DNA from 2 places in the Bradyrhizobium sp. USDA 4452 genome. Region 2 is predicted to be linked to the other one. Evidence: riboswitches for the same ligand, from Rfam matches in the RefSeq annotation. Region 2 holds a riboswitch; the other holds the start of a gene.

Region 1 (7,006 bases), 600 kb from region 2:
TCGTAGCCCGGATGCAGCGAAGCGCAATCCGGGGCAACTCAATCTGCGTATGCCGTCCCGGATTTCGCGAGGGCTTCATCCGGGCTGCGGAATTACACACGCGAAGATGCTTGGAGAGCGTCAAGCCCAGCGCTCCGACGAACGACGATTACCGCTAGAGATATTCCCCTTGCTCGAAACGCGGTGGTCCGATTTCGTTCTCCGGCACCTCGTCCGACTGAAAGATGAGTTCAGCGCCTTGTTCGGTCTTCAACATGGTATCAAGATCAGGCGCGATGAACGGCGCATCCGCATCGAGGAACAGCGATCCGCTCTCGACCAGATAGGTCGCGACGCCAGCAGCTCCCTTGCCATGCACCAGCAATTGGCCGCCGCCATTGTCGCCATAGGGCATTGCGCCCGGGATCACGGTCGACACGCCATAGGCTTGGTCCATTGCCATCACCTGTTCGGGGCCCCACAGGCGGAGCTCGCCCTTGCGGTGCCAAAGCAGCACGACGCCGGTCATCTGCCCGACCAGCTCGATGTAGCCTGCCGGAATGTCCGGATATATCTGCCGAAGGCGCGCGATATCAGCGGCCCGCGCGGGCGGGCCATAGGAATGGATCTGGAAGGCCGGACTCAATTCCATCAGCGTTTCCATCGGCGCCGGCGACCAACGACGGTGACGACGGACCTCCGCTACACGCGAAAATGCTTGGAGAGCTTGAGGCCCTGCGCCTGGTAGTTGGAGCCGATGCGCTGGCCGTAGAGCGCGTCGGGGCGCTCGAGCATGCGCTCATAGACGAGGCGGCCGACGATCTGGCCATGCTCGAGGATGAACGGCACCTCGCGCGAGCGCACTTCCAGCACGGCGCGCGCGCCCTTGCCGCCGGCGCCGGCATAGCCGAAGCCGGGATCGAAGAAGCCGGCATAGTGGACGCGGAATTCGCCGACCAAGGGATCGAACGGCACCATCTCCGCCGCGTAGTCCGGCGGCACCTGCACGGCCTCTTTCGACGCCAGGATGTAGAACTCGCCGGGATCGAGGATCAGGCTGCCATCGGGCCGCGCCTTGATCGGCTCCCAGAACTCGTCGACCGCATAGCCGCCGCGGCGATCGACATCGACGACGCCGGTGTGGCGCTTGGCGCGATAGCCGACGAAGCCGCCGGAGTTCTCGCCGGAGAGATCGACCGAGAGCGCGACGCCATGGGTGAGGTCGGCATCGTCGGCATCGACCAGCCGCTCGGCAGCATGCAGCGCGTCGAGCTCGTCGGCGGAAACGGTCGCCTCGCCGATCCGGAAGCGGACCTGGCTGAGCCGCGAGCCCTCGCGCAGCAGCACCGGAAAGGTCTTCGGCGAGATCTCGGCATAGAGCGGGCCGTGATAGCCGGCACCGATCATGTCGAAGCGACGGGTGCCGTCGGCGATTACGCGGGTGAAAACGTCGAGCCGTCCGGTCGAGCTCTTCGGGTTGGCCGCGGCCACGATCTCCGGCGGCAGCGCCAGGCTCTCCAGCAGCGGAACGATGTAGACGCAATTGGTCTCCAGCACCGCGCCGTCGGACAGATCGATCTCGTGCAGCTTGAGCTGGTCGATCCGCTCCGCGACGGTGGCATCGGGCCCGGGCAGGAAGCTGGCGCGGACCCGGTAGGCGATGTCGCCGAGGCGCAGGTCGAGGCTCGCCGGCTGGATCTGGCTCTCGACGAAGTCGTAGGCGGGCAGGATGAGGCCGGCCTCCGCCATCTCCGCGATCATGCGGTCGGGCAGGATTCCGTTGGATTCATCTTCCAGCGTGAACGACACGATGCGGTCCCTCGAGATGGCCCGAAATCATACTCTGAACGGCCACCAAGCCCCAATATATGGGCTTTTAGGGGTTATCCGATGACCGTCTTGACGGAAAGGGCGCGAGGGAATATCAGCTGCACTTATCCCGTGGTGATTTGAGCCGGCCGGCTTGCAGCCACGTTAAATAAGTCGCTAAACAGGCCGGGGACAGTGTGATCCCGGCTTGTGGAGGTTGCTCCAGGCCGGTTTTTTTGTGGCCAGTTTCCAGGGGAAATGGCCACTTCGGAGGTCACATGTCTGAATCTGAAGGTACCGCCCGCTTTCGTCCCGAAACCCGCCTCGTCCACGGCGGCACGCTGCGCTCGCAATTCGGGGAAACGTCGGAAGGGCTGTTTCTCACCCAGGGCTACGTCTACGACAGCGCCGAGCAATGCGAGGCGCGTTTCAAGGGCCAGGACCCCGGCTTCATCTACTCGCGCTATTCCAATCCGACCATTGCGATGTTCGAGCGCCGCATGATCGAGCTCGAGGGCGCCGAAGCCGCCCGCTCGACCGCGACCGGCATGGCCGCGGTCACCACCGCGATCCTGGCGCCGCTGAAGGCCGGCGATCATGTGGTGGCCTCAAAAGCCCTGTTCGGCTCCTGCCTCTACGTGGTGCAGGACCTGTTGCCGCGCTACGGCATCGAGACGACGCTGGTCGACGGCCTCGATCTCGACCAGTGGCAGCGCGCGTTGCGGCCGAACACCAAGACCTTTTTCCTGGAGAGCCCGACCAACCCGACGCTCGACGTGCTCGACATCGGCGCGATCGCCAAGATCGCGCATAGCGGCGGCGCCCGGCTGATCGTCGACAACGTGTTCGCGACCCCGATCTGGCAGAGCCCGCTGTCGCTCGGCGCCGACGTCGTGGTCTATTCCGCGACCAAGCATATCGACGGCCAGGGCCGCTGCCTCGGCGGCATCATCCTGTCGTCGGAAGCCTTCATCGCCGAGCACATCCACAATTTCATGCGCCAGACCGGTCCGTCGCTGTCGCCGTTCAACGCCTGGGTGCTGCTGAAGGGACTGGAGACGCTCGGCGTCCGCGTCCGCGCCCAGACCGAGAACGCGGCCAAGATCGCCGAGGCACTGGCCAGGCATCCGAAGATCACGCGGCTGGTTTATCCCGGCCGCGCCGATCATCCGCAGGCCGCGACCGTGAAGAAGCAGATGGGCGCCGGCTCGACGCTGGTCGGCTTCGAGGTGAAGGACGGCAAGGCCGGCGCGTTCCGCTGTCTCAACGCGCTGAAGATCTCGCGCATCTCCAACAATCTCGGTGACGCCAAGAGCCTGGTCACGCATCCCGCGACCACGACGCATCAGCGCCTCGCGCCGGAGGCCCGCGCCGAACTCGGCATCAGCGAAGGTTTCATTCGCTTCTCGGCCGGGCTAGAGCATCCCGACGACCTGATCGAGGATTTCGAGCGGGCGCTGGAGCAGGTCTGAGGCTGGCGCTAAAGCATGATGAGGATAGGTTGAATTGGAGCGGCGTCGGAGATTCACCTCTCCCTTGGGAGAGGTAAACCGACCCGAGCGCAAGCCGATTCAAGCTAACTTCTTCCCGCTTTACGTCGCCGCTGTCGTCACGCCGCCGTCGACCACGATGGTCTGGCCGGTCATGAAGGTCGAGGCATCGGAAGCGAGATAGGCCACTGCGCCCGCGATCTCGTCGGGCTCGCCGATGCGGCGGAGCGGCGTCGAGGCGGTGCGGCGCTTCAGATTGTCCGGATCCTCCCACAGCGCGCGGGCGAAGTCGGTCTTCACGAGGCCCGGCGCCACGCAATTGACGCGCACGCCCTTCGGCCCCCATTCGCCGGCGAGGCTGCGGCACAGCGCGAAGTCCGCCGCCTTGGAGATGCCGTATGCGCCGATCACCGTCGAACCCCGAAGTCCGCCGATCGAGGAGATGATGACGACCGAGCCTTTGCCGCGCTCGGCCATCTGCGGGATCGCCAATGCTGACAGCCAGATGTTGCTCTTGACGTTCGAGCCCATGATCTTGTCGAAGGCTTCATCCGTGATGTCGAGCAGCGGACCGTAATAGGGATTCACCGCGGCGTTGCAGACCAAGATGTCGATCTTGCCGTAGTGCTTGATCGTGCCCGAGACCAGCCCTTCGACCTCGTTGCGGCGCGCGATGTTGCAGGGGATGACGAGCGCATCGCCGCCGGCCTTCTTGATGCCGTCGGCGACCTCCTGGCAGGCGTCCGCCTTGCGCGAGGAGATCACGACCTTGGCGCCGAGTTTTGCCAACAGCTCCGCCGAGGAGCGGCCGATGCCGCGGCTCGAGCCGGTGACGACCGCGACCTGGCCGGTGAGATCGAACGGGGTGTTTTTCATTGTTGTTTCCTCCCGGATGGGCCGTCATTCCGGGGCGCGACGCAGTCGCGAACCCGGAATCCATCAGGCCGCATCATTGGTGGTGAAATGGATTCCGGGCTCGCCGCTTCGCGGCGCCCCGGAATGACGAGTTACGCCAGCAGCCCGCCGCCCTCGCTGACGCGACGGAGGTGGTAGTCGGTGTCGCCGAGCGTGTTCTCGATCATGGTCAGCCGCTTGAAGTAGTGGCCGATCTTGGCTTCCATGGTCATGCCGATGCCGCCATGAAGCTGGATCGACTGCTGGCCGACGAACTTCAGGGATTTGCCGACCTGCACCTTGGCGGCCGCGACCGCGGACGAACGCTCCTTGGCATCGGTGAAGTCCGACGCCATGGTCGCGAACATCGACATGCTGCGGGCCTGCTCCAGCGCCACGAACATGTCGGCGGCACGGTGCTGCAGGCTCTGGAACGAGCCGATCGCAACGCCGAACTGCTTGCGGGTCTTGATGTACTCGACGGTCTCCTTCAGCGACTCGTCCATCGCGCCGACGGCTTCCGCGCACAGCGCAATGCGGGCTTCGTCCGCCACGCGCTCGATCAGCGGCAGGCCGTTCTCGGGATCGCCGATCGCAGCATCCGCACCGACCTCGACATTGGTGAACGTGATGTCGGCCGCGTGCAGGCCGTCCTGGGTCGGATAGCCCTTCCTGGTGACGCCCTTGGCGTCCGCCGGCACCAGGAACACGCCGATGCCGGTCTTGTCGCGCTGGCCGCCCTTGGTACGCGCGGTCACGATCAAGGTGTCGGCGTTCTCGCCGTTCAGCACGACGAACTTCTCGCCGTCGATCACCCAACCGTCGCCCTTCTTCTTCGCCGTGGTCACGACGTCGAACAGGTCGTAGCGCGAGTTCTTCTCGAGCTGGGCGAAGCCGAAGGTCTTGCTGCCGTCGATGATGCCGGGAATGTACCTGGCCTTCTGCTCGGCCGAGCCGCCATGGCGCAGGAAGCCGCCGGCGACCACGACGGTGGCGAGATAGGGCTCGACCACCAGTGACTTGCCGAGCGCTTCCATGACGATCATGGTCTCGACCGCGCCAGCGCCGAAGCCGCCGTCGGTCTCCGCGAAGGGCAGACCAAGCAGGCCCTGCTCGGCGAGCTTGCCCCAGAGCGCTTTGCTCCAGCCGCCCTTCTCCTTCATGTACTTCTTGCGCGCATCGAAGTCGTAGGCATCCGCCAGCAACCCGTCGACGCTTTCCTTGAGAAGCCGCTGCTCCTCGGACAGATCAAAATCCATGTTCGTTTCCTTAAACTGAAAGTCGTTACCGAAACCGGGACCTCTTCACCTCGCCCCGCTTGCGGGGAGAGGTCGGATCGCGAAGCGATCCGGGTAAGGGGGTATAGGTCTCTCGGCAATCATTGCTCGGAGAGATGCCCCTCACCCCAACCCTCTCCCCGCGAAGAGCGGGGAGAGGGGGAGGATCAAAGCCCCAGCACCGCCTTGCTGATGATGTTGCGCTGGATCTCGTTGGAGCCGCCGTAGATCGAAACCTTGCGGTTGTTGAAATAGCTCGGCGCGATCTGCGCGGTCCAATCCATGCTCTCGTTGGAGCCGGCGTCGCCGTGCTCGTCATAGGGCGCGGCGAACGGACCGATGATCTCCATCAGCAGCTCGGTGGTGGTCTGCTGGATCTCCGAGCCCTTGATCTTGAGCACCGAGGACGCCGGATTGGGCTTGCCCTTGCCGTGCTTGCCCTCGTCGGCGACGACGCGGAGCTGGGTCAGCTCGAGCGCCTTCAGCTCGATCTCGCAGGCCGTCAGCTTCTCGCGGAACGCCGGATCCTCGATGACAGGACGGCCGCCGGACTCGACCTTGGAGGCCAGCGCGCGGATGCGGCGCAGCCGCTCCTTCGACACGCCGACCCGGGCAATGCCGGTGCGCTCATTGCCGAGCAGGAATTTGGCGTAATCCCAGCCCTTGTTCTCCTCGCCGATCAGGTTCTCGTAGGGCACCTCGACGTCGTCGAAGAACACCTCGTTGACCTCATGGCCGCCGTCGATGGTCTGGATCGGACGCACGGTGACGCCCTTCGACTTCATGCTGAACACGATGAAGGAGATGCCCATCTGCTTCTTCGCCGCCGGATCGGTGCGGCAGAGGCAGAAGATCATGTCGGCGTGCTGGGCGAGCGTGGTCCAGGTCTTCTGGCCGTTGATGATCCACTTGTCGCCGCGGCGCTCGGCCTTGGTCTTCAGCGAGGCGAGGTCCGAACCCGAACCCGGCTCGGAGAAGCCCTGGCACCACCAGTCGTCGACATTGGCGATGCGCGGCAGATACTTCTTCTTCTGTTCCTCATTGCCGAACGTGTAGATCACAGGGCCGACCATGCTGACGCCGAAGGCGAGCGGCTGCGGCGCCGGATAGGACTGCAGCTCCTCGTTGAAGATGTAATGCTGCACGGTGCTCCAGCCGGTGCCGCCATATTCCTTCGGCCAATGCGTGACGCCCCAGCCCTTCTTGTTGAGGATGCGCCACCAGGTGACCATCTCGTCCTTCGACAGATGGCGGCCTTCCTGCAGCTTGCGCCTTGTCTCCGGCGGCACGTTGTTCTTGAAGAACTCCCGTACCTCCTCGCGAAACGCTATCTCTTCCTTGGTGAAAGCGAGATCCATCGGATCCTCCTATTGAGCGACTGATTTGGCTTGAGATGTCTTCGGCTGCTGCTGGCGCAATTCGTGACGCGACAGCTTGCCGACGGGGGTGCGCGGCAGTTCGTCGACGAACTCGACCGCCGCCGGCAGTTCATGCTTGCCGACCTTGCCGGCGAGGAACGCCCGCAGCTCGTCGATCGAGAACTCTTTCTCGCCGTCA
Region 2 (7,006 bases):
CGGGCGGGCGGAGGCCGAAGAAGCCGAAACGACAGCGAGAGTGAGCGAACACAGAGCCAGCGCCAAGACTCGAAGCGACCGGCGATACGCAAGCAACTGAACCATACTTCACGAGATCCTCTGAAACGCCCCCCCAACTCCCCGTCGCGCTCCCAAGGAAACACCCAAGGGAATGCGGCGGTGGGTTTTGAAAATCGGGATGTGGCGCGAGGAAGATTTCATGCGGCGCGGCGAGAACGATTTTCGGGTCATTTCGCGCAATTTCCGTGACGAAAATCGCCAGAACTGCCGCATTGCGGCCGCGGAAATTAACTGCAAATCTGGAGGCGGCCAACGAGAGGAGAATTTCAATGCCCCATGCCATCACGAAAGATCATGTCCGCCTCTATTTCGAGGAGGCCGGCAGCGGGACCCCGATCATCTTCCTGCACGAATTCGCAGCTGATCACACCAATTGGGAACCGCAGATGCGCTACTTCTCGCGCGGCCACCGCTGCATCGCCTATTCGGCGCGCGGCTACACGCCGTCGGACGTGCCGGCGGACGCCGAGGTCTACACCTACAAGCATTTCTACACCGACGCGCTCGCGGTGCTCGACCATCTCGGCATCGCGAAGGCACATTTCGTCGGGCTCTCGATGGGCTCCTATTCGTCGCTGCAGATCGCGCTCAACGCGCCGCAGCGCGCGCTGTCGATGACGCTGGCTGCGATCGGCTCCGGCTCCAGCCTCGAGAATCTCGATGCCTTCCGCGCGCAGTGCCGCGCCAATGCCGAGCAATACGAGGCCATCGGCGCGGTCGAGGTCGCCAAGGTGACGCGCGAGGCGCCGAGCCGGATCCCGTTCCTGGTGAAGGACCCGCGCGGTCACGCGGATTTCTACGCCGCGCTCGCCCGCCACGACGCGAAGGGCTCGGCCAACACGATGCGCAGCTTTCAGGGCGGCAGGCCCTCGATCTACACCATGACCGAGGCCATAAGGCGCGTGCCGACGCCGGCGCTGATCGTGTGCGGCGACGAGGACGACAATTGCATCGCGCCCAGCATGTTCCTGAAGGCGCACCTGCCGGCCGCCGGCCTCTCGTTCTTCCCGAAGTCAGGCCACGTGCTCAACCTCGAGGAGCCGGCGCTGTTCAACGAGATGGTCGAGCGCTTCATCGCCCTGGTCGAAGCCGGTCGCTGGCCCGTGCGCGATCCGCGGTCGCTGGTGGCGGCACCGGTCTAGGCCGTCATTCCCCGGTGCGCAATTGCGCAGCTGAGGGCGATGCGTAGCATCGAACCCGGAATCCGTTCATCCACGGAATTTGCGGCCCGATGGATTCCGGGTTCTCGCTTCGCGAGGCCCGGAATGACGATCGCAACTAACCGCTCCTACTTCCCCCCACCCCGGCTGAGCAGGAACACGCCCTGCTCGCCGAACATGTTCCACACCCACCAGGGCAAGTTGAGCGGCACCGGGCGGCCGTAGAGATCGAGCGCCACGGCGCGCTCCATCTTGACGTTGATCTCCTCGCAGAGCTGCACGAAGTCCTTGATGGTGCAGAAATGGATGTTCGAGGTGTCGTACCAGCTCGCCGGCAGATTCTCCGTCCGCGGCATGTGGCCGCCGATCAGGAGCTGCAGCCGCATCTTCCAGAACCCGAAATTCGGGAACGAGACGATGGCGCGCTGGCCGATCCGCAACAAATTCTCCAGCACCACCTTGGGCTGCCGCGTCGCCTGCAGGGTCTGCGACAGGATCACATAGTCGAAGGCGTCATCGGGATAGTTGACGAGATCGGTGTCGGCATCGCCCTGCACCACCGCGAGGCCCTTGGCGACGCAGCCATTGACGCCCTGGCGCGACAATTCGATGCCGCGGCCGTCGATGCCGCGGCTCTCCAGGAGCTGCAGCAATTCGCCGTCGCCGCAGCCGACGTCGAGCACGCGCGAGCCCGGCCTCACCATCTCGGCGACCAAAAGATAATCCCTGCGATAACCGCCGCCGGTCCGCTCCGGCGCGACGCCCGGCAAGGGCAATGTCTGCTGCATGCTCATGACTGGCCGTCGTCCTTCAGTCCGCGCGCCTTGCCTGCGGACAGCAGGAAGGCGCGGGAGATTTCGAGGAATTCCGGCACGTCGAGCAGAAACGCGTCATGGCCGCGATCGGTCTCGATTTCGGCGAACGACACCCGCGCGCTCGACGCGTTCAGCGCATGCACCAGCGCGCGCGATTCCGAGGTCGGGAACAGCCAGTCGCTGGTGAACGAGACCACGCAGAACCGCGTCTTGATGCCGGTGAACGCCTTCGCCAGCACGCCGTTGTGGTCGGCGGCGATGTCGAAATAGTCCATCGCGCGGGTCAGGTACAGATAGGAGTTGGCGTCGAAGCGCTCGACAAAGGACGAGCCCTGGTAACGCAGGTAGCTCTCGACCTGGAAATCGGCGTCGAACGAGAAGGTCGGCAGCTCGCGGTCCTGCATCCGCCGCCCGAACTTGCGGTGCAGCGCGGCGTCCGAGAGATAGGTGATGTGCGCGGCCATTCGCGCCACCGCCAGGCCGCGATGCGGATGGGTGCCCTCGTCGACATAGCGGCCGCCGCGCCAGTCCGGATCGGCCATCACGGCCTGGCGGCCGAGCTCGTGGAACGCGATGTTCTGCGCCGAGTGCCGCGTCGAGCAGGCGATAGCAAGCGTCGCGAACACGCGCTCGGGATAGGCCGCGGTCCATTGCAGCACCTGCATGCCGCCCATCGAGCCGCCGACCACGCAGAACAGCGTCGCAATGCCGAGGCGATCGATCAGCATCGCCTGGGCGCGCACCATGTCGGGGATCGTAATGATCGGGAAATCGAGCCCCCACACCTTGCCGGTCGCAGGGTTCAGCGACGCCGGCCCGGTCGAGCCCATGCAGCCGCCGATCACGTTGGAGCAGATGATGAAGTATTTGTCGGGATCGATCGGCCGGCCCGCGCCGACCATGGTGTCCCACCAACCGGGCTTGCCCGTGACGGGATGGTTGTTATTGACGTGCTGATCGCCGGTCAGCGCGTGGCAGATCAGGATCGCGTTGGACCTGTCGGCATTGAGCTCGCCATAGGTCTGATAGGCGATCTGGAATGGCGCGAGATCGACGCCGCAATCCAGCTTCAGCGGCTGATCCATGCCGAACTTCGCCACCAATGACGACGGATGATCGGCCTCATGGGCGCGATCATCGGTTGCGGTCTGCGGGCTCGGTATTGGACGCACGTTGCTCATCTAGGCGACCCTGCCTCCGCGCGGGAGGGCTCGAACAGAAAATCAGGCCATAAAAAACCCGGCCTGAACAAGGTTCGGCCGGGAGCTGATCTGTCCCCGGCCTGTTTAGCGAGTTGTTTAACGTGGCTGCAAGCCGGCCGGCTCAAATGACCACGGAGTGCAGCGAACCTAGTCCTCAGGCCCCCCGTCGTCAAGGCGGCCAGCGAACGTCCCCTTGCCCGGCGCCGATGGTTAACCGAATGCGCAAGGCACGCCTGCGACGTTTCTCTTTGCTTTCGCTGCCCGTCTTTCCTAATCAGGGACCTGTCCGGCACGGCATCGGGCCGCCCGGACGACAAGGTTTGAGAGCATGTCCAACCTACCCCCGTCGCCACCCTCGCTGCAGGAGCTGCGCAAGGAGATCGATGCGATCGACGAGCAGGTTCACCGCCTGCTGATGGCGCGCGGCGACATCATCGACCGCCTGATCCAGGTCAAGAAGACTCAGGAGGTCGGCTCGGCGTTCCGCCCGGCGCGCGAGGCCAGCATGATGCGCGAGCTGGTGCGGCGCCATCGCGGCATCCTGCCGCTCGACACCATCGAGAGCATCTGGCGCGTCATCATCTCGACCTTCACCTACGTGCAGGCGCCGTTCGCGGTGCATGCCGACGTTTCGGTCGGCGAATCCGCGATGCGCGACTCGGCGCGGTTTCACTTCGGCTTCGTGGTGCCCTACGTCTCGCATTTCAGCGCCCAGGCCGCTATCGAGGCCGTGGCCAAATCGAAGGGCGACCTCGCGCTGGTCTCTGCGATCGCGAGCCGTACGCCGTGGTGGAATGCGCTCGAGACCGATGGCGCGCCGAAGATCATCGCGCGACTGCCGTTCCTCGAACGCGCCGACCATCCCGCGGCGCTGCCGGTGTTCCTGATCTCGCGGGTCGCCGACGACGCCATGGTGACGGAGGTCGAGATGTGGAGCGTGCGCGTCTCCGGCTGGAACGCCGATGTCGCCCGCGCGCTGGCCCCGCTCGCCGAGATCGTGGCGGTCCCCGACACCGCCTTCGACGGTGCCGCCCTGCTGGTCTCGGTCACCGGGCAAGACTTCGAGAAGATCAAGCTCGCCTTGATCGAAGCCGGCGCCTCGGTCCGCTCGTCGGCCCTCGTCGGCAGCCACGCAACGCGCTATACGGTCCCCTCTAACGGGTCGCCAAAGAGCTAGCCGTCTGTTTATCCGGAGTTGATGATGTCCCGCCCCGTGCCGAACCCCGGCATCCTCGATATTGCGCCCTACACGCCCGGCAAGAGCCCGGTGCCGGAACCGGGCCGCAAGGTGTTCAAGCTGTCCGCCAACGAGACGCCGTTCGGGCCGTCTGCGAAGGCGATCGCGGCCTACAAGGCCGCCGCCGACCATCTCGAGGACTATCCGGAGGGCACCTCGCGCGTGCTGCGCGAGGCGATCGGCCGCGCTTACGGGCTCGATCCCGACCGCATCATCTGCGGCGCCGGCTCCGACGAGATCCTCAATCTCCTGGCGCACACCTATCTCGCCCCCGGCGACGAGGCGATCTCGACCACCCATGGCTTCCTGGTCTACCCGATCGCCACCATGGCGAACGGCGCCAGGAACGTGATCGCGGCCGAGACCAACTTCACTGCCGATGTCGACGCCATCCTCAAGGTGGTGACGCCGCGCACGAAGCTGGTCTGGCTCGCCAATCCGAACAACCCGACCGGCACCTACATCCCGTTCGACGAGGTCAAGCGGCTGCGCGCCGAACTCCCCTCGCATGTTCTGCTGGTGCTCGACGCCGCCTACGCCGACTATGTCTCGCGCAACGACTACGAGCTCGGCATCGAGCTGGTCGCGACCACGGACAATACGGTGGTGACGCACACCTTCTCGAAGATCCACGGCCTTGCGGCGCTCAGGGTCGGCTGGATGTTCGGCCCGGCGCATATCGTCGATGCCTGCAACCGCATTCGCGGTCCGTTCAACGTCACGACGCCGGCGATGCTGGCGGCGGTGGCGGCGATCGAGGACACCGAGCATGTGCAGATGTCGCGGACCCACACCGAGCAATGGCGCAACTGGCTGACCGAGGAGATCGGCAAGCTCGGGCTCAAGGTGACGCCGAGCGTCGCCAACTTCGTGCTGATCCATTTCCCGACCGACAAGGGCAAGACCGCGGCAGAAGCCGACGCCTATCTCACGCGACGCGGTCTCGTGCTGCGCGCGCTCAACAATTACAAGCTGCCGCATGCGCTGCGCATGACCATCGGCACCGAGGAAGCCAACCGCCTCGTGGTCGAGGGCCTGCGCGACTTCCTGGGTGGAAAGTGAACACCGACGTGACCACCGCTCCGCTCTTCAACCGCATCGCCCTGATCGGCTTCGGCCTGATCGGCGGCTCGATCGCGCGCGGCGCACGCGCGCAGGGCCTGGTCGGCGAGATCGTGACCACCGCGCGCTCGGAGAAGACGCGCGCGCGTGTCGCCGAGCTCGGCATCGTCGATCGCGTCGTCGAGACCAACATCGAGGCGGTGAAGGATGCCGACCTCGTCATCCTCTGCATCCCGGTCGGCGCCTGCGGCCCGGTCGCGGCCGAGATTGCCGGCCATCTGAAACCCGGTGCCATCATCTCCGACGTCGGCTCGGTGAAGGGAGCCGTCGTCAAGGACATGGCGCCGCATCTGCCTGACGGCGTGCACTTCGTGCCGGCGCACCCGGTGGCCGGCACCGAGCACTCGGGCCCGGATTCCGGCTTCGCCGAACTCTTCATCAACCGCTGGTGCATTCTCACGCCGCCCGAGGGCACCGATCCTGTGGCGACCGACCGGCTGCGCACATTCTGGGCCGCGCTCGGCGCCAAGGTCGAGATCATGACGCCGGATCATCATGATCTCGTGCTCGCGATCACCAGCCATCTGCCACATCTGATCGCCTACACCATCGTCGGCACCGCCGACGAGCTGGCGCAGGTGACGGAATCCGAGGTCATCAAGTTCTCCGCCGGCGGCTTCCGCGACTTCACCCGTATCGCGGCCTCGGACCCGACGATGTGGCGCGACGTGTTCCTCGCCAACAAGGACGCCGTACTCGAGATGCTCGGCACCTTCACCGAGGATCTGTCGAAGCTCACCCGCGCGATCCGGCGCGGCGACGGCGAAGCGCTGTTCGACCATTTCACCCGCACCCGCGCCATCCGCCGCGGCATCGTCGAGATCGGCCAGGATTCCGCCGCGCCCGATTTCGGCCGGCCGCATGCGAATTTGACGAAGTAGGTGCTCTTTCCACTCGTCGTCCCGGCGAAAGCCGGGCCCCTTATGTGGTTCGGCCGGAGAGTCACACGTCCGCATTCCCGCGACATGAATCGTCCGAGCTGTGCATCTCGCTTGGCCGCTCTGAGCGGATGGATAGGGTAACGACGGCGCTCACCGTCGCAACCGCTGATCCCGGATCGGCCCCGCGGCCGATATCAGCGCAACCTTCTGTGTCAGCCGCTGGCGGCCGACGAGGCCGGCGGTTGCCAGCATGACGCCGCCGCCGAACCACAGCGAGCCGATCACGAACTCCCAGGCACGCGGTGGAATCTCATCGAACACGATGCCGTAGACCGACACCAATGCCGACAGCGCGGCAAGGAAGATGCCGCCCGCGCTCAGCAGCTCGACAGCATCGATCCGCCCCGTGGCGCGCAGGGCGGGCCTTGGAATATCGATGCCGAGATAGAAGCCGACGGCGCCGATCACGATCGCCGTCGCGATGAAGGCGAGTGTACCGAAGAAAGCG

What was found. Region 2 has a riboswitch for S-adenosylmethionine ahead of metX (homoserine O-acetyltransferase MetX). Riboswitches for the same ligand answer to the same signal wherever they lie in the genome.
Region 1: it holds a riboswitch for S-adenosylmethionine, as region 2 does, so the genes downstream of both, ACVISU_RS24280 (O-succinylhomoserine sulfhydrylase) here and metX (homoserine O-acetyltransferase MetX) in region 2, are expected to answer to the same signal.

What each region holds. Positions count from the first base shown of each region.
Region 1 covers NZ_JBSSGK010000001.1:5,061,593-5,068,598, reverse strand. Annotated here, with positions in the region: gene ACVISU_RS24290 (hypothetical protein) at 155-631, opposite strand; gene ACVISU_RS24285 (2'-deoxycytidine 5'-triphosphate deaminase) at 682-1,788, opposite strand; SAM riboswitch at 1,911-1,990, shown strand; gene ACVISU_RS24280 (O-succinylhomoserine sulfhydrylase) at 2,067-3,260, shown strand; gene ACVISU_RS24275 (SDR family NAD(P)-dependent oxidoreductase) at 3,381-4,154, opposite strand; gene pimD (pimeloyl-CoA dehydrogenase small subunit) at 4,286-5,431, opposite strand; gene pimC (pimeloyl-CoA dehydrogenase large subunit) at 5,617-6,807, opposite strand; gene pimA (dicarboxylate--CoA ligase PimA) at 6,817-7,006, opposite strand, start outside.
Region 2 covers NZ_JBSSGK010000001.1:5,660,909-5,667,914, reverse strand. Annotated here, with positions in the region: gene ACVISU_RS27030 (TIGR02594 family protein) at 1-105, opposite strand, end outside; gene ACVISU_RS27025 (alpha/beta fold hydrolase) at 351-1,223, shown strand; gene metW (methionine biosynthesis protein MetW) at 1,370-2,035, opposite strand; gene metX (homoserine O-acetyltransferase MetX) at 2,032-3,237, opposite strand; SAM riboswitch at 3,322-3,401, opposite strand; gene ACVISU_RS27010 (chorismate mutase) at 3,587-4,435, shown strand; gene hisC (histidinol-phosphate transaminase) at 4,460-5,557, shown strand; gene ACVISU_RS27000 (prephenate/arogenate dehydrogenase family protein) at 5,566-6,498, shown strand; gene ACVISU_RS26995 (hypothetical protein) at 6,649-7,006, opposite strand, start outside.